DNA from 3 places in the Kitasatospora saccharophila genome. Region 1 is predicted to be linked to each of the others. Evidence: riboswitches for the same ligand, from Rfam matches in the RefSeq annotation. Region 1 holds a riboswitch; each other region holds the start of a gene.
The links. Region 1 has a riboswitch for ZMP and ZTP ahead of ABD345_RS03580 (phosphoribosylaminoimidazolecarboxamide formyltransferase). Riboswitches for the same ligand answer to the same signal wherever they lie in the genome.
Positions count from the first base shown of each region.

Region 2: another riboswitch for ZMP and ZTP. It lies ahead of ABD345_RS39555 (bifunctional 5,10-methylenetetrahydrofolate dehydrogenase/5,10-methenyltetrahydrofolate cyclohydrolase); the one in region 1 lies ahead of ABD345_RS03580 (phosphoribosylaminoimidazolecarboxamide formyltransferase).
Region 3: another riboswitch for ZMP and ZTP. It lies ahead of ABD345_RS30300 (glycine hydroxymethyltransferase); the one in region 1 lies ahead of ABD345_RS03580 (phosphoribosylaminoimidazolecarboxamide formyltransferase).

Region 1 is NZ_BAAANS010000003.1:101,605-109,585, forward strand. It holds gene ABD345_RS03555 (FAD-dependent monooxygenase) at 1-162, opposite strand, end outside; gene ABD345_RS03560 (TetR/AcrR family transcriptional regulator) at 302-919, shown strand; gene ABD345_RS03565 (sensor histidine kinase) at 1,036-2,307, shown strand; gene ABD345_RS03570 (response regulator transcription factor) at 2,295-2,945, shown strand; gene ABD345_RS03575 (protein-tyrosine phosphatase family protein) at 3,238-3,768, shown strand; gene ABD345_RS03580 (phosphoribosylaminoimidazolecarboxamide formyltransferase) at 3,804-4,970, opposite strand; ZMP/ZTP riboswitch at 5,008-5,097, opposite strand; gene ABD345_RS03585 (TetR/AcrR family transcriptional regulator) at 5,217-5,795, opposite strand; gene ABD345_RS03590 (NADP-dependent oxidoreductase) at 5,909-6,919, shown strand; gene ABD345_RS03595 (nuclear transport factor 2 family protein) at 6,984-7,385, shown strand; gene ABD345_RS03600 (SDR family oxidoreductase) at 7,516-7,981, shown strand, end outside.
Region 2 is NZ_BAAANS010000128.1:197-6,414, reverse strand. It holds gene ABD345_RS39570 (phosphatase PAP2 family protein) at 404-1,402, opposite strand; gene ABD345_RS39565 (TetR/AcrR family transcriptional regulator) at 1,554-2,213, shown strand; gene ABD345_RS39560 (glucose 1-dehydrogenase) at 2,435-3,199, shown strand; gene ABD345_RS39555 (bifunctional 5,10-methylenetetrahydrofolate dehydrogenase/5,10-methenyltetrahydrofolate cyclohydrolase) at 3,247-4,119, opposite strand; ZMP/ZTP riboswitch at 4,145-4,226, opposite strand; gene ABD345_RS39550 (Gfo/Idh/MocA family protein) at 4,269-5,168, opposite strand; gene ABD345_RS39545 (urease accessory protein UreD) at 5,340-6,218, opposite strand, start outside.
Region 3 is NZ_BAAANS010000052.1:37,442-45,422, forward strand. It holds gene ABD345_RS30290 (MFS transporter) at 1-332, shown strand, start outside; gene ppnP (pyrimidine/purine nucleoside phosphorylase) at 464-745, opposite strand; gene ABD345_RS30300 (glycine hydroxymethyltransferase) at 1,047-2,495, opposite strand; ZMP/ZTP riboswitch at 2,527-2,633, opposite strand; gene ABD345_RS30305 (DinB family protein) at 2,782-3,297, shown strand; gene ABD345_RS30310 (F0F1 ATP synthase subunit B) at 3,396-3,887, shown strand; gene ABD345_RS30315 (carbohydrate-binding protein) at 3,975-5,276, opposite strand; gene ABD345_RS30320 (TetR family transcriptional regulator) at 5,514-6,221, opposite strand; gene ABD345_RS30325 (MFS transporter) at 6,541-7,981, shown strand, end outside.

The DNA.
Region 1 (7,981 bases):
GTCCAGCGCGCGCAGGCCGTTGACGGCCAGGCTCAGGAACGCCCCGACCGGTCCCGCCGGGTCCGGGTACGCCTCGTACACCGTCACCTCGGCGCCGATCCGGCGCAGCGCGATCGCGCTCGCCGACCCGGCCACTCCCGCGCCGATCACTACCGCCTTCATGTGTCCACCCCTCACTGAATCCTTGTTCAATGAATTCAGATTCACTGAACCGGCCGTCAGTATGATGTCCGCACGAGCGTCGGGTCAAGGCCCGACCGGAACGGGCCGGAACAGGACGAGGCGAGGGAGGCCGGACGCGATGAGCGTGCGCAAGGCGCAGGCGGCGGAGACCAGGGCGGCACTGCTGGAGGCCGCCCGGCGGCAGTTCGTCGAACGCGGCTACCTCAACACCAAGATCACCGACATCACGGCGGCCGCCGGCCGGGCCACCGGCTCGTTCTACGCGCACTTCGCCGACAAGGACGAACTGCTGCGCGCCCTGCTCGACGACGTCCGCGCCCAGGCCCGCGAACAGGTCGTCGCCGAGGTCCACCCGCGCGACCACGACCTGAGCGACCGGGCCCAACTGCACGCCCACCTCGGCGCGTCCTGGCAGGCGATGCGCGACCACCTGCCGGTCGCCGTCGCCCTCTTCGAGTCGATCGTCGCCGCCGGCCCCCGCTCCGGCCGGGCCTGGCAGCGCCTCACCGACGACACCGACGTCCTGCGCGACCACCTCGTCTACCTCGCCGAACAGGGCCACCCCCTCCCCGGCGACCCCGCCCTGCTCGCCCCCGCGATGGGCGCGATGCTCTCCCTGCTCTCCTACGCCCTGCTCACCACCCCCTCCCCCGCCCACCCCGACGCCGAAGTCATCGACACCCTCACCGACCTCCTCCTCCACGGCCTCGCCGGCCGCCCCCCGCACACCCCCTGACCACCCCGGCCCGGCGGCGGCGACCGGGGGCGGGCGGGGTGGTGCTGGGTTCACCATGAAGTCGGGTGCGGGCTTCATGGTGTGCTCCTGCGGCGGTGGCCTACCGTCGAGCCGTGATGATTCGACCCGGGCTGAGGCGCCCGGTACTCCGAGCCCGGCGGCTGCGGCGCGACGCCGGTTTCCTGGCCGTCGGCGTCCTGCCGCACCTGGCCCTGGTGCCGGTGTGGTCCTGGGCCGCGACGTTCACCGCCAGGACGGGGCGGTGGGGGCCGGCCCTGCTGGTGGCGGCCCTCCTGATCGTGCTCGGCGCACCGCTGCTGACGGCCGTCCAGCGGGTCCGCCACCGCGTCCTGCTCGGGGTGGACGTGGCACCCGCGGCGCCCGCACCCGCGCCGTGGTCGTGGGCGGGGGCGGCCCGGCGGCTGCCCCACCGGTTGGCCGCGGCGCAGACCTGGCGCCGGGTCGGCTACCACCTGCTGCTCGGCCCGCTGCTGGCCGCCGCGGAGCTGCTGGTGCTGGCCGCCGCGGCCGCGGGCCTGGCGGGCGCCACCGCCTACGGCTGGGCCTGGGCGGTGCCCGCGCCGAATCACCAGAGCTGGCTCGGGTACGCGGCGAACCTGCCGTACTACACGCTGGCCGGGCTGCTGCTGCTGGCCGTCCTGCCCTGGTTGACGGGCGCGGTCGCCCGGGGCGAGTCGCGGGCGGCCGCGGCCCTGCTCGGCCCCAGCCGGTCCCAGCGGCTCCAGCGGCTCCAGCAGCGGGTCGAGCACCTGGCGGAGAGCCGCACCGGCCTGATCGAGGTGGTCGACGCCGAACGCCGCCGAATAGAAAGGGACTTGCACGACGGCACCCAGCAGCGGCTGGTCTCGCTCGCCGTCAACCTCGGCCTGGTCCTGGCCACCACCCCCGACCTGCCCGACGGGGCCCGCGCGGCGGTCGCCGAGGCCCACCTGGAGGCCAAACAGGCGATCGCCGAACTCAACGACCTGGTACGGGGGTTGCACCCCGCCGTCCTGGAGGACCGCGGGCTGGACGCGGCCCTGTCCGGCCTGGCCGCCCGGCTCCCGCTGCCGGTGCGCCTGCGGGTCGACCTCGACGAACGGGTGCCGCCCGGCGTGGAGTCGGTGGCGTACTTCGTGGTCTCCGAGGCCCTGGCCAACGTGATCAAACACGCCGGGGCGACCCGCACCGAGGTGACGGTCAGCCGGCTCGGTTCGGTGCTGCGGGTGAACGTCACGGACGACGGGCTCGGCGGCGCCGACCCCGCCACCGGGACGGGGCTGAGCGGGCTGGCCAAACGGGTCGGCTCGGTCGACGGCGCCTTCCGCGTCAGCAGCCCCGTGGGCGGGCCCACCACCGTGACCGCGGAGCTGCCGTGCGCGCGGTGATCGCCGAGGACTCGGTGCTGCTCCGGGTCGGCCTGGTCAAGGTGCTGGAGATGGGCGGCTTCCAGGTCGTCGCGGAAGCCGGCGACGCGGAGGCCCTGTTGGCGGCGGTCGAGCAGCACCGCCCCGAACTCGCCCTGGTGGACGTCCGGATGCCGCCCGCCTTCACCGACGAGGGGGTGCGCGCCGCCCTGGAGATCCGCCGCAGACGGCCGGGGACGGCGGTGGTGCTGCTGTCCCAGTACGTCGAGGAGCGCTACGCGGCCGACCTGCTGTCCGCCGACACCAGCGGCGTCGGCTACCTGCTCAAACAGCGCGTCGCCGACGTCACGGAGTTCGTGGAGACGGTCCGCCGGGTCGCCGCGGGCGGCACCGCGCTGGACCCGCAGGTCGTCGCCCAACTACTGCTGCGCCGCAGCAGCGACCCACTGGAGCGGCTGACCCCGCGCGAGCGGGACGTCCTGGCCCTGATGGCGGAGGGGCACTCCAACACCGGCATCGCGGAGGCCCTGACGATCGGTGAGAGCGCGGTCGCCAAGCACATCAACAACATCTTCGCCAAACTCGACCTCCCGGTCGCCGACACCGGCCACCGCCGCGTCCTGGCCGTGCTGCGCTTCCTCGGCACGCCGCGCCCCTGAACGAACCGGCCGGGAGGTCCCGATCCTGGACGGACCGGCCGGGAGGTCTCGCCGACTCCTCGGGCCCGGCGGGTGGTGCTAGCCTCGGTGCACCGCCCGCCGCCGCGCCGTGCCCGTTCGTCCGCGCGCGCCCGTCCGGCCGGCCGTTCCCCGCTGCCGACGCCCCGGTCCGCTGTCCTGCCGACCGCCGGGCCGGCACGCACCGCACCACGTAGCGCACCGCGCACCGCGCACCGGCCGCCCCTCCCGCGCGACCGAACACCCCCACCCCGTCCGGAGGTCGGCTCCCGTCATGCGTCCCACCCTGTTCACGATCGACCGTCCCGGACCGGGTCGGCTCAGCACCATGGCCCGGCCGCGCGGCGGCGACTGGCTGGCGGAGGAACTGGCGGCGCTGGCCGCCCTCGGGGTGAGCGGGCTGGTCAGCGCGCTCACCCCGGCGGAGTCCGCCGAGCTCGGGCTGGCCGCGGAGGCGTCCCTCGCCCGGGCCGCCGGGCTGCGCTTCACCGCCGTGCCGGTCCCGGACCGCACCGTCCCCGTCCTCTCCGAAGTCCTGCCGGTGGTGGACGAGTTGGCCCGGCGCCTGGCCGCGGGCGACCACCTGGTAGTGCACTGCCGGGCCGGGATCGGCCGCTCCTCGCTGCTGGCGGCCGCCGTCCTGGTCCGCTCCGGCGCGGACCCGAACGACACCTGGGACCGGATCGCCCGGGCCCGCGGCCTGGCCGTCCCGGACACCCCCGAACAGCGCGCCTGGACCGACCGGATGCCCCGGCGCCCACAGCAGGACGCCCACAGCGGGACGCCGATCGCGGAAGGCCGGTGACGGGGCGCCGGTGACGGGGCGTCGGCGCCCGGCCGTCAGTGGTGGAACAGCCGCAGGCCGGTGTGGACGAGCGTGATGCCGTGTTCGGCGCAGGCGGTCTCGACCTCGGCGGAGCGCAGCGAGCCGCCGGGTTCGGCGATCGCGCGGACGCCGTGGCGGCGGGCGTGGTCGACGTTGTCGCGGAACGGCAGGCAGCCGTCGGAGACGAACGCGACGCCGTCCAACTCGGCTGCCCAGCGGGCGCGTTCGTCCGGACCGAGTTCGTCGGGGACGTCGCCGCCGCCGCTCAGGGCGGCGGCGAAGCGGGTGCGCTCGTCGGGGGTGAGGTCGCCCTCCAGGTAGCGGATCCGCCAGTTGATCCGGTCCTGGCGGCGGATCTCGGGGCGGAAGTCGAGGGCCCGGACGGCGGGGTGGCGGCGCAGCCACCAGGTGTCGGTCTTGGCGCCGGCCAGCCGGGTGCAGTCGACCCGGGACTGCTGGCCGGCGCCGATGCCGAGGGCGGCGCCGTCGCGCAGGTAGCAGACCGAGTTGGACTGGGTGCGGCGCAGCACGGCGAGGCCGAACAGCAGGTCGTCGGCGGCGGCGGGGGTGAGGGTGCCGGTGCGGACGTCGGCGAGCAGGGCGGCGGTGAGCGGGGTGGTGTCGGTGTCCTGGACCAGGCGCAGGCCGTGCACCTCGCGGGTCTCGACGGCGGGCGGGACGTACCGGGGGTCGGCTTCCAGGACGAGGTAGCGGCCGCCCTTCTTCCGGGTCAGCACGTCGAGGGCGCCGGGCGCGTAGCCGGGGGCGACGATGCCGTCGGAGACCACCCGGGCGAGCAGGTCGGCGAGTTCGGCGTCGACCTCGTGCGAGACGGCGACCAGGTCGCCGTAGGAGGACTTCGGGTCGGCGTCGCGGGCCCGCAGGTAGGCGGAGGTGAGCGGGCCGACGGCGGCCGGGTCGAGGGCGTACGGTTCGGCGGCGGCCGGGTCGACCGGTCCGGCGAGGGCGGCGCCGGCCGGGGAGACGTGCTTGAAGGAGGCGGCGGCGGGGCGGCCGAACACGGCGGCGGCCTCGCTGACCAGCTGCCAGGCGTTCAGCGCGTCCAGCAGGTTGACGTACGAGGGCTGCCCGTTGAGCAGGCGCAGCGGCAGTTCGGCGCCGGGCGGCGGCTCGATCCGGGCGCGGGTGTTCTGCGGGTTGATTCCGTACCGAAGGTCCATGGTGGTGGCCCCCTCCGTGAAGTCGCGTGTCGGCTTCGGAGGACACCCAGGCGGACGGTGCCGGTCCCGTGCTGTGCGGTGCCGCTCCCCGGTGGTGCTCCACCTCTCGCCAGTCGCGACGGCGCCGATGCTAGCAGCCTCCGGCGGGGGCGGGCCCGGGCGCTCACGCCCGCACCCGCGCCAACACCCGCGTCCCCGTCCCCGTGCCCGCCCCCGTCGGCACCCGCACCCGCACCCGACCTGGCGTCAGTGGCGTTCCTCCTCGGCGCCGCGGTCCGCCCCTCCGGTCAGGACCGCGTCGGTGATCACGGTGAAGAGGTGGTCGGCGAACGGCACGAACGAGCCGTGGTCGCCGAGCCACGCGAGGGCCGCGACGAGGGCGAACAGTTCCGCGCCGTCGAGGTCGGCCCGGGCCGCGCCGCCGTCCTGGGCGCGGGTGAGGAGCCGGGTGCCCGCCGCGCGCATGGTGACGCAGGAGGTGTGCAGCGCGGAGTCGGGGTCCGCGATGGCGGCCGCCATCAGCTCGGTGACGCCCCGGTACTCGCGGGCGAGCGCGACGCAGTCGCGCAGCCACGCGACGAGGGCGCCCTCGGGCGGGTCCGAGGCTTCGAGTGCGGCCGCCCGGTCGGCCAGTGCGTCGAAGCCCTCCCGGAGCAGGGCGTCGAGCAGCGCCTCCCGGGTCGGGAAGTGCCGGTAGAGCGTGGGGAGGGCGACGTCGGCCCGCCGGGCGATGTCGCGCAGGGACGCGTCGGCGCCCTGTTCGGCGACGGCGACGCGCGCGACGGCGAGCAGGTGGTCGCGGTTCTTCCTGGCGTCGGCTCGCAAGGGTCCTCCTTTGACATGCGTAGCAGTGCTACTTATATTCGTACCACTGCTACGGATATGCGTAGCGGTGCTACGCCTAGCCTATCCCGCCTGCGGGAAGAGGGAGAATCACCATGTCGGCGAAGACGATGAAGGCGATCCGGCTGCACGAGTTCGGCGGCCCCGAGGTGCTGCGCTGCGACGAGGTGCCGGTCCCCCGGCCGCAGCCGGGCGAGGTGCTGGTCCGGGTCCACGCCGTCGGCCTCAACCCCCCGGACTGGTACCTGCGCGACGGGATGCCCGGCATCCCGCCCGAGCTGAGGCCGCCCGTGCGCCTCCCCGTCGTCCCGGGGTCGGACGTGTCCGGCGTGGTCGCGGCGGTCGGGGCCGACGTGGCGGGCTTCTCGGTCGGCGACGAGGTCTTCGGCATGCTCCGCTTCCCGAGCTTCGACGGCCGCGCGTACGCCGAGTACGTGACGGCGCCCGCCGCCGACCTCGCGCACAAGCCGGCCGGCGTCGACCACGTGCACGCCGCGGGGGCGGCCATGTCGGGGCTCACCGCGTGGCAGCACCTGGTGGAGCTCGGGCACGACCACCCGAACCCCCTCCAGGAGGAGCAGCACCGACCCCGGCCGCTGGGCCCCGGGACGACGGTGCTGGTCAACGGCGCGGCCGGCGGCGTGGGGCACCTGGGGCTGCAGCTCGCCAAGTGGAAGGGCGCCCGGGTCGTCGCGGTCGCCTCGGGTCCGCACGAGCGGTTCCTGCGCGAGCTCGGCGCCGACGAGTTCGTCGACTACACCAGGACCGCGCCCGAGGAGGCCGTCCGTGACGTCGACCTGGTGCTCGACACCGTCGGCGGCCCCGGGAGCGGTCGCTTCCTGCGGACGCTCAAGCGCGGCGGCGCGCTGTACTACGTCTTCTTCGCCGCGTACGCCCCGGCGGAGGTCGCCCGACTGGGCGTCACCACCTCGGGCACCCAGGTGCGCTCGAACGGCCGGCAGCTCGAAGAACTCGGCCGCCTGCTCGACACGGGCGCGCTCCGCGTCGCCGTCGACAGCACGTTCCCGCTCGCGGAGGCCCGCGAGGCGCACGAGCGGGCGGCCCGCGGGCACCTCCGGGGCAAGATCGTGCTCACCGCCGCGTGAGGGACGCCCGGCCCGTGAGCACCACGACGAGAAGCGCGTCCCGCGCGACGGCAGGAGGACCTCGATGAGCACGCTCAAGGACGCCGTCGACGACCTGTTCAACAACCGGCGGCTACCGGCGCACGAGGCGGTCGACCGGCACTTCGCCCCCGCCTTCCGCCAGCGCGTGGACGGGAGTTGGGTCGACCGCGCCGGGTTCCTCGCCCGCGTCGTCCGGCTCCGCGAGGCCGTCGAGCGCGCCGAGGTCACCGTTCTGGACGAGTTCGCCGACGGCAGCGGCTACGCGGAGCGCCACGTCGTCGAACTGGTCGACCGCGCCGGCGGCCGGACCGTCCAGGAGGTGTACGTGTTCGCGCGGCGCGACCCCGACGGCCGCTTCGTCCGGATCGAGGAGACGGCCGTGACGCTGCCGGGCGCTCCGGCCGACCACGGCCCGACCGACCACGGCCCGACCGACCCGCGCTAACCGACGCCCAACACCCGGCACCCGGCACCCGGCACCCGGCACCCGAACGCACTCGCTCCGCACCGCCCGCACCGGACACCACGGGTCGCCGGCCCTCACCCCCCTTCCACCCCACCTCAGAGGAGTCCCCATGCCCACTGCCCTCATCACCGGCGGCACCAGCGGCATCGGCCGCGCCACCGCCGAACTGCTGCACGAGCGCGGGTACCGCGTCGCGGTCACCGGCCGGAACCCCGAGTCGATCGCGCGGGCCCGGCGCGAACTGCCGCCGGAGGTGCTCGTCGTCCGCGCCGACGCCCGCGTCACGGCGGACACCGACGCCCTGATCGAGTCGGTCCGCGAGCACTTCGGCTCGCTGGACCTGCTGTTCCTCAACGCGGGCGTCTTCCGGCCCGCGCCGGTCTCCGAGGTGACCGAGGAAGCCTTCGACGAGGCGGTCGACGTCAACTTCAAGGGCCAGTACTTCACCCTGCAGAAGGCGCTGCCGCTGCTGACCGACGGCGGCTCGATCGTCCTGACCGTGGGGATCGTCGGGGCCGACCGGGGAGCTCCGGGCGCCACCGTGGTCGCGGCGACGCGCGGGGCGCTGCTGGCGA
Region 2 (6,218 bases), on a different contig from region 1:
GTCCGGCCGAGCCGGAACCGCGCGTCCTGACGACCCGTCAGGTTCACTCGGGCGGCCCACCAGCGCGAACGCGGGGTCGTTCGATTCACAGCGAATGCCCAGGGACTTCCCGGCCGCCGCCCAGCATCGGCCGGCCGGGCCCCCGAGGGGGTCGGACGGGCTCCCGGAGGGGCGGCGGGAAGGCCGGCGACAGGGGCTCCGGAGGGCCGGGCGGGAGGTGGACCGGAGGTGGCGCGGCAGTGTCGTCCAGGCGCCGTCCAGCTGGTGCGCAGGTGGTGTTCAGGCGCTCCGGAGCGAACCGTCCGGGGGCGCCGCGACCCCGTCCGGACATGCGGAAGGCCCCGGTCCGGCACCACCTTGCCGGGCCGGGGCCGGGGCCCACGGAGTGGGGGGACGTCCCTCGTCAGCCGACCGGGACGGTCGGTTCGGCGGCGGGGGCGGCGGCCGCCCCCTTCGCCTCCCGGGCCGCGGCGCGGCGGGCGACGAAACGGTTGACCAGGGTGACCATCGCCCAGGCGAAGGCCCAGCCGACCAGGATGTCGATGATGAAGTGCTCGGCGCCGTAGACCAGCGTGAAGGCCATCGCCAGCGGGTACGCGGCGAGCAGGACGCGCAGCTTGCGGCCGGCCAGCGGCCAGAAGAACAGCGCGATCACCATCGGGTAGGCGGCGTGCAGCGAGGGCATCGCGGCGACGTCGTTGGCGAACTTGCTGCCGTTCTCGAAGATGGTGCCCGCCCGGGGCAGGCCGCTGTCGTTGAGCACGGTGTTGACCACCCGGTCGACGACCGGCATGTGGCCCTCCAGGCCGGCCAGCCACGGCGGGTCGGCGGGGTAGAGCACGTAGGTGGCGAAGCCGATCGCGGTCATCGCCAGGTAGCAGCCGAGGAAGTGCCGGAACCGGGCGTGGTTGCGCTTCCACAGCACCGCGAGGATCACGAACACCGCGAAGAAGTGCGACATGTAGACGGTGACGGCGGCGTAGTCGTACCACTGCGGGTGGCCGGGGTGGTACAGCAGGTCCTGCAGGCGGACGGTCCAGGTCTCGCCGAAGCCGAGCACCTCGTCGAAGGCGATCTGCGGGGCGTAGTGCGGGCGCCACGGCGTGTGCGCCCCGTAGCCGCGGAGCAGGGAGTACGCCCAGACCACGGCCATCACGGGGACCCAGTCGCGCAGGACGTACAGCCAGCCCTTGCGGCCGCCGCTGTGCACGGACGCCGTGACCAGGGCGGCGATCAGCCACAGGAAGACCACGTCGTTGGCGTACGGCAGGCCGTAGACCGCGAGGTAGCGCCAGAAGGCCAGCACGAAGAGCGGCCAGGCGAGGTGTCGGAGTTTGAGCCGGGACAGCAGGTGGAGCGCCAGGGAGCGTGACCGGGCTGCCAGGTGGGACGAGTCGATCATGCGTCACGAAGCTAGCAACAGCGGCTTGGAGATTCCTCTTGCCGCGCGCCGGGGTTCCCAGCGAGTTCCCAGGCGACCCACGGACGGGTGGCGGGGGCCGCCAACCGGACTAATGCTCGACATTAATAATGGCGAGCATTAATGTGGAGACATGACGAGGAAGTCGACGGGTGCACGGAGCACCCTTGCGGGCGGCGGCTCCGGCGACGGTTCCACCCGGGCGCTGCTGATCCGGTCCGCCGAGCGCCTGTTCGCGGCGCAGGGGGTGCACGGCGCGCAGCTGCGCGAGGTGGTGCGGCAGGCCGGGCAGGCGAACCCGTCCGCGGTGCAGTACCACTTCGGCTCGCGCGAGGGCCTGCTGGACGCGGTGATGGCCGAGCGCCAGCAGCGCACCGAACGGGCGCTGGCCGCGCGGATGCCGCAGCCCGAGGGGCGTCCGCTGGGCGAGCTGCTGGGGGCGCTGGTCGACGCGGAGGCCACCGAGCTGCGCACCGAGCGCGGCCGGGACTGCCTGCGGATCTCCACCCAGGTCAGCCACCGCAGCGGCATCCGGGAGCGGCGTCCGCACGCCGGGCTCGCGGGCACCCTGTACTGGCGGCTGATCCTCGAACTGGAGGCACCGCTGGTCCCGCTGGCCCCCGAGGCCGTCCGGCTGGAGCGGATCGACCTGGCGCTGACCCTGATCGGGGCCGCGCTGGCCGAACGCGCCCGGCAGCTCGCCGAGGGCGAGCCCACCCTGAGCGGGGACGGCGCGTACCTCGCCGACCTGGTCTCCGTCTGCACCGGTCTGCTGACCGCGCCGGTGCCCTGAGCGCCCCGCCCTGAGCGCCCCGCCCGGAGCGCCCCGCCCGGAGCGGGAGACCCCGGCCCGGCGGCGGCGGAAGGAGAACGCAGGACCCAGCGGTAGGACGCGGACGCAGAACGCGGACGCGGAGCGCGGTGCGGCGCTGTGGAAGCGGTGGCTGAAGCAGCGGCGGCGGCGCGGCAAGGAAACCGGGCGCCCACCAGGCGCCGAGCACCGAGGAGCAAGTCATGAGCGAGTTGTCCGGCAAGACCGTCATCATCACCGGCGGGGCCCGGGGCCTGGGCGCGGAGACCGCCCGGCAGGCGGTCGCGGCGGGGGCGAACGTGCTGATCACCGACGTCCTGGACGCGGACGGCGAGGCCACCGCCGCCGAACTGGGCGAGCGGGCCCGCTACCGCCACCACGACGTCAGCTCGGAGCAGGACTGGGCGGACGCGGTCGAGTACGCGCAGGCCGAGTTCGGCGCGGTGCACGGGCTGGTGAACAACGCGGGCATCTCCACCGGGAGCTTCCTGGTCGACGAGTCGGTGGAGCACTTCCGCAAGGTGCTCGACATCAACCTGACCGGCGTGTTCATCGGTATGAAGACGGTCGTCCCGGCGCTGCGGGCGGCGGGCGGCGGCTCGGTGGTGAACATCTCCTCGGCGGCCGGCCTGATGGGCCTGGCGCTGACCGCCGGCTACGGCGCCTCCAAGTGGGGCGTGCGCGGCCTGACCAAGATCGGCGCGGTGGAGCTGGGCGTGGACCGGATCCGGGTGAACTCCGTCCACCCGGGCATGACCTACACGCCGATGACCGCGTCCACCGGGATCCAGCGCGGCGAGGGCAACTACCCCAACACCCCGATGGGCCGGGTCGGCGAGGCGCCCGAGATCGCCGCGGCCACCGTCTTCCTGCTGTCCGACGCGGCCTCCTACGTCACCGGCGCCGAGCTGGCGGTGGACGGCGGCTGGACCACCGGCCCGACCGTCCGCTACGTGATGGGCCAGTGATCCCCGGCGACCGCGCACCGGTCATCGGCCGGTGCGCGGTCGTCCGATCACTGCCGCTGCGGGCCGAGTTGGCGCGTCGCCGCCTCCACCGTCTGGGCCAGTAGCACCGCGATCGTCATCGGGCCGACGCCGCCCGGCACCGGGGTGATCAGGCCGGCGCGCTCGCGGGCCGAGGCGAAGTGGACGTCGCCGACGTTGCCGGGGTTGTAGCCCGCGTCGATGACGACCGCGCCGGGCTTGAGGTGTTCGCCGCGGATGAGTTCGGGCCTGCCGACGGCGGCGATCAGGACGTCGGCTTCGCGGACGATCGACGGGAGGTCGACCGTCCGCGAGTGGCAGTACGTGACGGTGGCGTCGCGGGCGAGCAGCAGCATGCCCGCGGGCTTGCCGAGGATCGCGCTGCGGCCGATCACGACGGCGTGCTTGCCGGTCAGCCCGACCCGGTACTCGTCGAGCAGGCGCATGATGCCGCCCGGGGTGCAGGAGGTGAAACCGGGGAGGCCGAAGGACATGGCGGCGAAGGAGTGCGTCGTGACGCCGTCGACGTCCTTGGCGGGGGCGATGGCTTCGAAGGCGGCGCGTTCGTCGACCCGCGGGCCGGCCGGATGCTGGAGCAGGATGCCGTGGACGGTCGGGTCGGCGGACAACTCGCCCAGGACGTCGACGAGTTGGGCGGTGCTGGTGGCGGCCGGGAGTGGGACGTGGCGGGAGCGGATGCCGGCCTTCTCGCAGCGGTTGCGCTTCATCCGGACGTAGGTGACGGAGGCCGGGTCCTCGCCGACCAGGACGGTGGCGAGGCAGGGGGTGACACCGGTGCGCAGGCGGAGGTCGGCGGCCGCGGCCGCGGTGGCGTCGGTGAGGCGGCGGGCGGGGGCGGTGCCGTCCATCAGCCGGGCGAGGACGGGGTTCTGGTCGGTCATGGGCGCAACTCCCTGGGTCTCGGGGTGAGTTCGCCCAGGCGCGCGGCAACGGCGGTGCGGCCGCTCCCCGGTGGTGCTCCACCCGTGCGCCAGTCACGGCCCTGCGGGCATCGTAGCCGAGGGCCGGACCGGACGGCGGGGAACGGGGGTCAGGACGCGGCGGATTCGATCCGCTCGACGATGAGTTCGCAGAGTTCGTGGGTGCGCAGGGCATCGGTGGCGTCGAGGGTCTTGCCGGCGCGGAGGGCGTCGAGGAAGTGCAGGACGACCTGTTCGATGCCGCGCTGGCGGGCGACCGGGACCCAGTCGCCGCGGCGGCGGACGGTGGGCTGGCCGCGGTGGTCGATGATTTCGGCGAGGTTGTGGACCTCGCGCTTGGAGTCGGCGCCGGAGACTTCGAGGATCTCCTCGGTGGAGCCGGAGACCCGGTTCATGATGCCGAGGGCGGTGAAGCCGCGGCCGGCGAGGGTGAGGACGAGGTGTTCGACCAGGCCGTCGCGGGTGCGGGAGCGGACGTCGACGTGTTCGATCTCGCCGGGGACGAGGAAGCGCAGGCTGTCGACGACGTGGATGAAGTCGTCGTAGACCAGGGTGCGGGCGCGTTCGGGCAGGCCCTCGCGGTGCTTCTGCAGGACGATCAGGTCGCGCGGGCGTTCGGCGGCGAGCAGGTAGCCGGGGGCGTGGCGGCGGTTGAAGCCGACCAGCAGGGAGCGGCCGGTGTGTTCGGCGAGGGCGACCAGGCGGCGGGCGCCGTCGAGGTCGTAGGCGAGCGGCTTGTCCACGTAGACGTCGACGCCGCGGGTGAGCAGTTCCTCGACGATCGGGACGTGCTGGTCGGTGGCGGCGTGGACGAACGCGGCGCGGATGCCGGAGTCGATGAGTTCGCCCAGGTCGGTGGTGCGGAACGGGAGGCGGTGGGCGTCGCCGATCCGGTCGAGCTTGGCCCGGTCGCGGGTCATCAGGCGCAGGTCGAGGCCGGGTTGGGCGGTGAGGACCGGCAGGTACGCCTTCTGCGCGATGTCGCCGAGGCCGATGACGCCGACCGGGATCGGGGTGGTGCTGCGGCCGGTCTCGTGATCGCTCATCGGGCACTCCTGCGAGGGTGGGTGGTGGTCGTCCCTGACCACCCGGCAGCATATGCCAGGACGCTCGTTGAGCTGTCCGAACACCGCTGGATCGGCCGATTCGCGTCGGTGCGGGCCCGGGTCCGGGCCGCGGGTCTAGGTCTTGCGCAGTTCGGGTGCGGGGGCCCCGATCAGTTCGCGGCGGACGGCGTCCCAGGCGGCGCGGAGGGCGGCCGCGCAGGAGCGGGTGTCGGGGCCGAGCAGGCGCAGCCAGGCGCCGCACTCCCCCGGCAGGGTGGAGACGCCGTACAGCGGGCCGCGGTCGCCGAGCGGGGCGAGCGCGGTGTGCAGGACGTCGGCGATCCGGGCGGCCGGGGCGAGCGGGCTGAGGACGTACAGGGTGGACATCACGTCGTGCCCGGCCAGGACGGCCGGGCCGGTGACGCCGCCGCCGGGGGTGGCGGCGGGGAGCAGCCGGACGGTGTCCAGGGCGAGGAGTTCGCCGTCCGGGCGGCGCGCTTCCAGGTCGGCGGCGAACACCCGGTAGGCGTGCCGTTCGCCGCGGGCGAGCCGGCCGGCCAGCACGGTCTCGCCGGCCAGCACGGTGGCGGACGGGTCGACGGTGAGGACGGTGCGCTGGTAGAGGCGGGAGCCGGCGAACGGGATGACCGGTTCGGGGAGGTACTCGACGTAGGCGCGCGGGCCGGCCGTCAGGTGGACCAGTTGCGTCGCGTAGTCGTGTTCCATCCGGTGCACCTTGGTGGCCGCCTGGGTGGTGAGGTGCACGGCGGTGTCGGCGCCGCAGTGCAGGTCGGTGCGGAGCCGGTCGGCCTGCAGGACGCCGCCGCCGGTGGACATCAGGAAGGTGACGGCGAGGTCCGGCCGGGCCGGGTCGAAGTACAGCGGGCGGGTGATCTGCAGCGGTGACTTCTGGTAGTGGCCGGTGAGTTCGGTGCGGTCGCCGACCCGTTCGAAGGCCAGTTCCAGCAGGCCGACCTTGCCGGGGCGTCCGACCGCGAGGGTGTCGGGCGTCCC
Region 3 (7,981 bases), on a different contig from region 1:
CGGTCACCGGAGTCGGGGTCTCCCTGTTCTTCGTGCTCTGGGAGACCCTGCTCCAGGTGCACATACCGGAGCGGGTGCTCTCCCGGGTCAGCTCCTACGACCACCTGATCTCGGTGGCCCTGATGCCGCTCGGTCTGGTGCTGGCCGGTCCGCTCTCCGACGGCCTCGGCGTGCGGCCCGCCCTGTTCGGGATGACCGCCCTCGCCGTCCCGGCCGCGCTCGCCCTGCTCGCCCTCCCCGCCGTCCGCCGACTGCCCGCAAGCCCGCCGGGCGGGAGCGACGCGGTCCCCGGGGCCCGGGGGCCCGTGCCGGAGGCGGTGACGGGCGCATGATCCCGCCCGTGGATCCAGTGGTCCGCGGAACAGCGGAACGGCGGGCAGCGGTGCGAAGCAGCGGAGGAGAAGGGGACGGGAGAGGAGGGAGGCCCGCCCCACCGGCCTCTTCGGCCAGTGGGGCTACGGGATCAGCGGTACTCGCAGAGGTACGCCGTGTCGATCGAGACCTGGAGCTGGAACTTGCTGTCACCCGGAACGGAGAACCGCTCGCCGGCGGAGAAGGTCTGCCACTCCTCGGCGCCCGGGAGCTTTACGGTCAGCGCGCCGCTGACCACGTGCATGACCTCCGGCGCCGCGGTGCCGAACTCGTACTCGCCGGGGGCCATCACGCCCACGGTGGCCGGGCCGTCGGCCGAGGTGAAGGCGACCGACTTGACCGTGCCGTCGAAGTATTCGTTGACCTTGAGCATGCGCGTTCTCCTGCGGAAGGTGTGCGGAACGGCGGCCGGGGCGTCGCGCGCCCGGCCGCGGCGGGGGCGAGCCTATCGGCGCGGGCCGTCCGGTAGTCGCGGGTGTCCGCTGGTTGGTCACCGACCGGCGGCGGCCCCCGGCGGGGGGTGGAACGCGGTGCGCAGGGCGGTGGGTTCACCGTTCCCGGCCCTGGGCGCACCGGCGCCCGGCGGGGCAGGCGGAGCAGGCGGGGGCCCGGCCCGCGGGGGTGGCGGCGGGCCGGGCCGGGGGCGTCCGGACGGGGACGCCGGGGAGGGAGGATCAGCCGAGCGCGATGCCCGGGTAGAGCGGGTGGTCGGCGAGCAGGTCGACCGCGCGCTTGGCGACGGAGTCGCGGACGGCCCCGTCCAGCGCGTACTGCGCCTTGGAGGAGCCGACCGGGGTGGTCGCCGTCAGCACGGTGTGGATCAGCTCGGCGACCTCGTCCAGCTCCGCCGCGCCCAGCCCGCGGGTGGTCAGCGCGGGCGTGCCGAGCCGGATGCCGGAGGTGTACCAGGCGCCGTTCGGGTCCTGCGGCACGGCGTTGCGGTTGGTGACGATGCCGGAGTCCAGCAGCGCCGCCTCCGCCTGACGGCCGGTCAGGCCGTACGAGGAGACGTCCGCCAGCACCAGGTGGTTGTCGGTGCCGCCGGTCACCAGCGTGGCGCCGCGCGCCAGCAGGCCCTCGGCGAGCGCCCGGGCGTTGTCGACCACCTGCCGGGCGTACACCTGGAACTCGGGGCGGCGGGCCTCGGCGAACGCCACCGCCTTCGCCGCCATCACGTGCGACAGCGGGCCGCCGAGCACCAGCGGGCAGCCCCGGTCGACGTGCTCGGCCAGCTCCGAGGTGCACAGCACCATGCCGCCGCGCGGGCCGCGCAGCGACTTGTGCGTGGTGGTGGTGACGATCTGGGCGTGCGCCACCGGGTCGAAGTCCCCGGTCAGCACCTTGCCCGCGACCAGGCCCGCGAAGTGCGCCATGTCGACCATCAGGGTCGCGCCGACCTCGTCCGCGATCTCCCGCATCCGGCGGAAGTTCACCAGCCGCGGGTACGCCGAGTACCCGGCGACCAGGATCAGCGGCTTGAACTCCAGGGCGATCCGCCGCACCTCGTCGTAGTCGACCAGGCCGGTGGCCGGGTCCGTCCCGTAGCTGCGCTGGTCGAACATCTTGCCCGAGATGTTCGGCCGGAAGCCGTGGGTGAGGTGGCCGCCCGCGTCCAGCGACATGCCCAGCATCCGCTGGTTGCCCAGCTCGCGGCGCAGCTCGGCCCAGTCCTGCTCACTCAGGTCGTTGACGTTGCGCACGCCGGCGCGCCGCAGTGCCGGGCTCTCCACCCGCTGCGAGAGCACCGCCCAGAACGCCACCAGGTTGGCGTCGATCCCGGAGTGCGGCTGCACGTACGCGTGCTCCGCGCCGAACAGCTCGCGGGCGTGCTCGGCCGCCAGCTCCTCCACGGTGTCCACGTTGCGGCAGCCCGCGTAGAAGCGGCGGCCCGGCGTGCCCTCCGCGTACTTGTCGCTCAGCCAGTTGCCCATCGCCAGCAGCACGGCGGGCGAGGCGTAGTTCTCGCTGGCGATCAGCTTCAGCGAGGCGCGCTGGTCGGTCAGCTCGCCGGAGATCGCCGCGGCGATCCGGGGCTCGACGGCGCGCACCACGTCCAGGGCGCTGCGGAAGGCGGTGTCGGCGGCGGGGCTGCCGAAGGTGTGGGCGGACACGGACTCGACCACGGGCGGTCTCCTCGTAGTACGGAACGACGATTCGGACGGCCCAGGCGCACGGCGACAGCACGCGGTGCCCGGGGGCACCGCACGGAGCCGCTTCCCGATGGTGACTTCCATCCCAGCGCGCCAGTCACGGCTCACCGCGATGCTACCAACCGGCGGGCCGGCACCGGGAGGGGGCCCGGGAAGGGGCCCGGGAGGGGGTCCGGGAGGGGGTCCGCGGAGGAGGGCGGAGGGCGCGCGGGGGAAATCCCCTGGTGCGCCGGGGGCGGGCGTCGGCATGATCGGGCACATGACATGGACCGTCCCCGCCACCACCCGCACCGGCGGCTCGCTCACCGCGCCCGAGACCGAGCTGCTGCCGGACTACCTCGCCTGGCACCGCGCCACCTTCCTGCACAAGTGCGCCGGCCTGACCGGCGAACAGCTCGCGCTGCGCCCGCTGCCCGCGAGTTCGCTCTCGCTGCTCGGGCTGATGCGCCACCTGGCCAAGGTGGAGCGGACGTGGTTCCGGATCCGCTACGCCGCCCAGGACGTCCCGCCGCTGCACGCGGTGGAGGGCCACAAGGACGCCGACTTCGACCTGCTGGAACCGGAGCGGGCCGAGCAGGAGTACCTGGCGCTGCTGGAGGAGCAGCGGCTCGCCGACCTGGCGGTGGCCGGGGCCGGGCTGGACGAGCAACTGGCCGCGTACGGGGAGGAGATGTCCCTGCGGATGACGTACCTGCACGTCATCACCGAGTACGCCCGCCACAACGGGCACGCCGACCTGCTGCGCGAGCACACCGACGGGGTGACCGGCGGCTGAACGGGGAGGCCCCGGCGGGCGAAGTCCCCTGCCGGGCAGGGGCGCTGAAGCGGGCCCCGACCGAACGGATCGTCAGATGAGCGGATAGCATACTGAGTATGGGACCTCTCGAACCGAACGTGCCCGAGCTGATCCTCGGACTGATCGTCTTCTTCGCCCTCTTCTGGGCGCTCGGCAAGGTGCTGCTGCCCCGCATCGAACGCACCCTCGCCGAACGCCACGACAAGACCGACGGCGGGATCGCCCGCGCGGAGGCGGCCCGGGCCGAGGCGGAACGCATCCGCCAGGAGTTCCAGGCCGAACTCGCCGCCGCCCGGCACGAGGCCGCCGCCATCCGGCAGACCGCCGCCGAGGAGGGCGCGGCCCTGGTCGCCGCCCTGCGGGCGGAGGCGCTGCAGCAGCGCGAGCAGCTGGTGGCCGAGGCGCAGGTGCAGCTGGCCGCCGACAAGGTGCTGGCCGAGGCCGAACTGCGCGAGGACGTCATCAAGCTGGCGTCCGAGCTGGCCTCCCGGGTGGTCGGCGAACCGCTCGGCGACCTGCCCTCCACCCGCGCCGTCGCGGAGGAGTTCCGCAACCGCGCCGAGGTCTGACACCCCGCCGGGGGGAGAGCGGACGGGCCGCCCGGTCCCGAGCACGAGGCTCGTGGACCGGGCGGCCCGCCCGTTCGCGCGGGTGGCTCAGGAGCACGGGCCGTCGTCGGCCCACACCCCCCACTGGCCGCTGGCGGACGGGTTCTCGTTCAGGGTCCACCACTTGGCGTGGTAGTTGTGGCCGCCGTAGCTGGCCTTGTCGTTCGCCACGTAGGTGGTGGAGGCGGACCAGGCCGGGCTGCAGGTGCCGGTGCCGGTGCTCGGGGAGGAGCTGGTCCCGGTGCTCGGCGAGGTGCTGCTGCTCGGCGACGGGGTGGTGGTGGGCGGGGTCGCGCCGGCGAACTTCACCGTGTACTTGGTGAAGTCCCAGTCGTTCTGGGCCACGCTGGAGCAGGCGCCGGACAGGCCGGGGTCGACCGTGCCGGGGCACTGCCGGTCGCGGTTGACGGACCAGTAGGTGTACCGGGCCAGCTTGTGCGCGGTGGCGAAGTCCAGCACGGTCTGGAAGTCCGCCTGCCTGAAGTACTCGGCGGCGTCGGTGCGGCCGTTCATCATCGACACGCCCTCGTGGGCGTACGCGGTGGCCTCGTTCCAGCCGAAGGTGCTCTGCAGGAGCTGGTTGAACTTCACCAGCGCGTCGGTCTGCGCCGAGGCCCCGCTGAAGCCGCCGTCGAACGGCATGATCGAGTAGTTGTTCGGGGTGAAGCCCTGGGACTTCGCCTCCAGCAGCATCTGGGTGCCGAACCAGCCGGTGCCGGCGTTGGTGCCCGCGGTGGTGATGGAGATGTAGATGCCCGGGTTGTTCTGCTGCAGGATCCGGGCCGCGCCGATCTCGTTGTGGATGGCGGCGGTGTTCTCGTACTCCGGCTCCTCCAGGTCGAAGTCGATCGCCTTGAGGTTGTACTTGGTGACGACCTTCTGGTACGCCGCGGCGGTCGCCTCCGGGGTGCCGCAGGTCTGGCCGAGCTTGGTGCCGCCGTAGCCGCCCACCGACACCGAGACGTCGCCGCCCTTGTTGCGGATGGTCTGGATGACGGCCGGCATCGTGGTGTCGGTGTCGATCGAGGAGGTGCCGCCCCAGGACGGGCTGCAGGTGCTGCCCTGGGCCAGGATGAAGGCCAGCTGGAACGCCTTCTGGCCGGTGGCGTCCATCACGGCGGCGGCGTCCGGCGGGCTGTTGTCCTCCGGCATCAGGTACGGCGCGGAGGCGTACCAGTTGGAGCCGAGCCCGGCCGTGGTCGCGGCGTTGGCCGGGCCGGAGGCGGCGACCGCCGAGACGGCGCCGGCCAGCAGGCCGAACACGGACAGGGCGACCGCGGCGGAGCGCCGGGTGCGGCGGGTCCGGGCCGGGGCGGTGGCGGGGGTGTGTGGGGGAAGTGCGCGTTCCATCGAGGACCTCTCCAGGAGGCGGCGAGGACGGCGGCCCGGACGCGCGGCAGGTGGGGGTGCGCGGCCGGGTCAACGGTCGGGTGCCTAGCCGAGGTTGACGTGACTGCCACTGGTATAGACCTGTGCGGGGTCGCCGTCAACCCTTGCCGCCGCACTCCGGGAGGCCCGTTCCAGGACGCGGTCAAATCGCGGCAAAGCACTGGTCAAAGCGGGTGCGGCGGGTTCGCTGACGGCCCGTCAGGCGGCGGGCAGGTAGGACTCCAGGCCGCGCAGGAACACCTCGATCTTGAAGGCGTAGCGCTCGTCGCCCTCGCCCGTCACCATGGTGTCCGCCATCCGCTGCAGGTTCGGGAAGCGGTCGGCCGGGAGCGCCAGCAGGAAGCCGTGCAGCTGGCCGAAGTACTCGCCGATGTCCGTCCCGCGGGCGATCCGCTCCGCGTACACCGACGCCTCGTACGCGTCGGTGTCGATCAGCTGGCCGAGCCCGTCCAGCGCCCAGGCGGCGACCTGGGGCGGCAGGCCGACCCGGAGCAGCAGGTCGAGCAGGAACTCGGTGATCCCCAACTGGCTCTCGCCCAGCGGGATGCTGCCCAGCGAGACCAGCGACACGTCCCGGTGGGAGGTCAGCACCCGCTGCGCCTCGAAGCAGATCTCGGTGATCTGCTCCTTCCAGCGCTCGGGCTCCGGCCGGAGCGGCATCCGGATCTCCGAGACCACCCGCTCCAGCACCAGGTCGAGCAGCTCCTCCTTGTTGGAGACGTGCGCGTAGAGCGAGGCGGGGCCGGTGCCCAGCTCCTGGGCGACCCGGCGCATCGTCACCCCGGACAGGCCCTCGGCGTCCAGCACCCGCAGCGCGGTCTCCACGATCAGCGAGCGGCTGAGCGGCTGCCGCGGCTCCGCCTTGCGGGGCTTGTGCCACGGGATCTCGGGCATCCGCGCGGACATCTGGTCACCTGCTTTCGCTGGACGTTCCGTCGGCGATCATCGTACTCCGGGCGAACGCCGTTCGACGGGTGTGCGAAGCGCTGCACCCGGGGCCGGCTCCGGTGCGGGCCGGAGCCGGCGCGGCGGGGCAGGTGGGGCGGGCAGGCGGGGACGGGTCGGGGTCGGGTCGGGGTCGGGTCGGGGTCGGGGTGGGGGAGAAGTCAGGGGAAATCCGTTTGACGGGAACGCCGCTCGACTCGTAGAACGGTGTTCGTCCAAGGAAACACCGTTCAATCGCGCGGCCCCCGTCCTCCGCGCCTGGTAGCAAACAGGAGCTGTCATGACCGACGCGGTCGGCCCCACCACCGCGGCGCCGCCCTCCGGCGCCGCCGCCGAACCCTACCGCTGGCGCTGGGTCGCGCTGTTCGTCATCCTCGCCGCCGAGGTGATGGACCTGCTGGACTCGCTGGTGACCAACATCGCCGCCCCCGCGATCCGGGCGGACATCGGCGGCGGCGAGTCCACCATCCAGTGGCTCGGCGCGGCGTACACGCTGGCGATGGCCATCGGCCTGATCACCGGCGGTCGGCTGGGCGACATCTTCGGCCGCCGCCGGATGTTCATGATCGGCGCGGCCGGGTTCACCCTCGGCTCGCTGGCCTGCGGCCTGGCCCAGGAGCCCTGGCAGCTGGTCGCCGCGCGGGTGCTGCAGGGCCTGCTGGGCGCGGTGATGCTGCCGCAGGGCCTGGGCATCATGAAGGAGATCTTCTCGCCCAAGGAGCAGGGCGCGGCCTTCGGCATGTTCGGCCCGGTGATGGGCCTGTCGACGGTCGGCGGCCCGATCCTGGCCGGCTGGCTGGTCGACGCCGACCTGGCGGGCACCGGCTGGCGGATGATCTTCCTGATCAACATCCCGCTCGGCGTGTTCGCCTTCGTCGGCGGCCGGGTCTTCCTGCCCGCCCGGGAGCGGGGCCGGACCGTCCGGCTCGACCTGCTGGGCGCGCTGCTGGCCGCCGTCGGCGCGGCCGCGGTCATCTACCCGCTGGTCCAGGGCCGCGAGCACGACTGGCCGCTGTGGGCGTTCGCGCTGCTGGCGGTGGGCGTGGCGCTGTTCGGCCTGTTCGGCTGGTACGAGGCCCGCCGCAAGGCGTCCGGGGCCGACCCGCTGGTCGAGCCCAGCCTGTTCGCCAAGCGCGGCTTCAGCGGCGGCATGGCGCTCGGTCTGGTCTTCTTCACCGCGATGACCGGCTTCTGGCTGACGTTCAGCCTGTACACCCAGCTCGGCCTGCACTACAGCGCCTTCAAGTCCGGCCTGACGGGCATCCCGTCCTCGATCGGCATGGTGATCGCGTTCGTCGCCTCCCAGGCGCTGCAGAAGTACGGCCGCAAGGTGATGCACGTGGGCCTGGTGGTGATGCTGGCCGGCGTGCTGGGCCTGATGTACACCCTGCACAGCCAGGGCGCGGCGGTCACGCCGTGGCAGATGGTGCCCGCGCTGGCGGTCAGCGGTCTGGGCATGGGCCTGGTGATGGCCCCGTTCTTCGGCATGGTGCTGGCCTCGGTGGAGCCGCACGAGACCGGTTCGGCCTCGGGCACGCTGACCTCGGTGCAGCAGCTCGGCGCGGCCCTGGGCAGCGCGATCCTGGGCACCGTTTTCTTCGAGAGCCTGAAGAGCTCGGGCTTCGCCGACGCCGAGCAGGTCACCCTGTGGGCCGAGGCGGGCCTGCTGGTGGTGGTCTTCGCGGCGATCTTCCTGCTGCCGATGCACGGCCGCCCCGAGC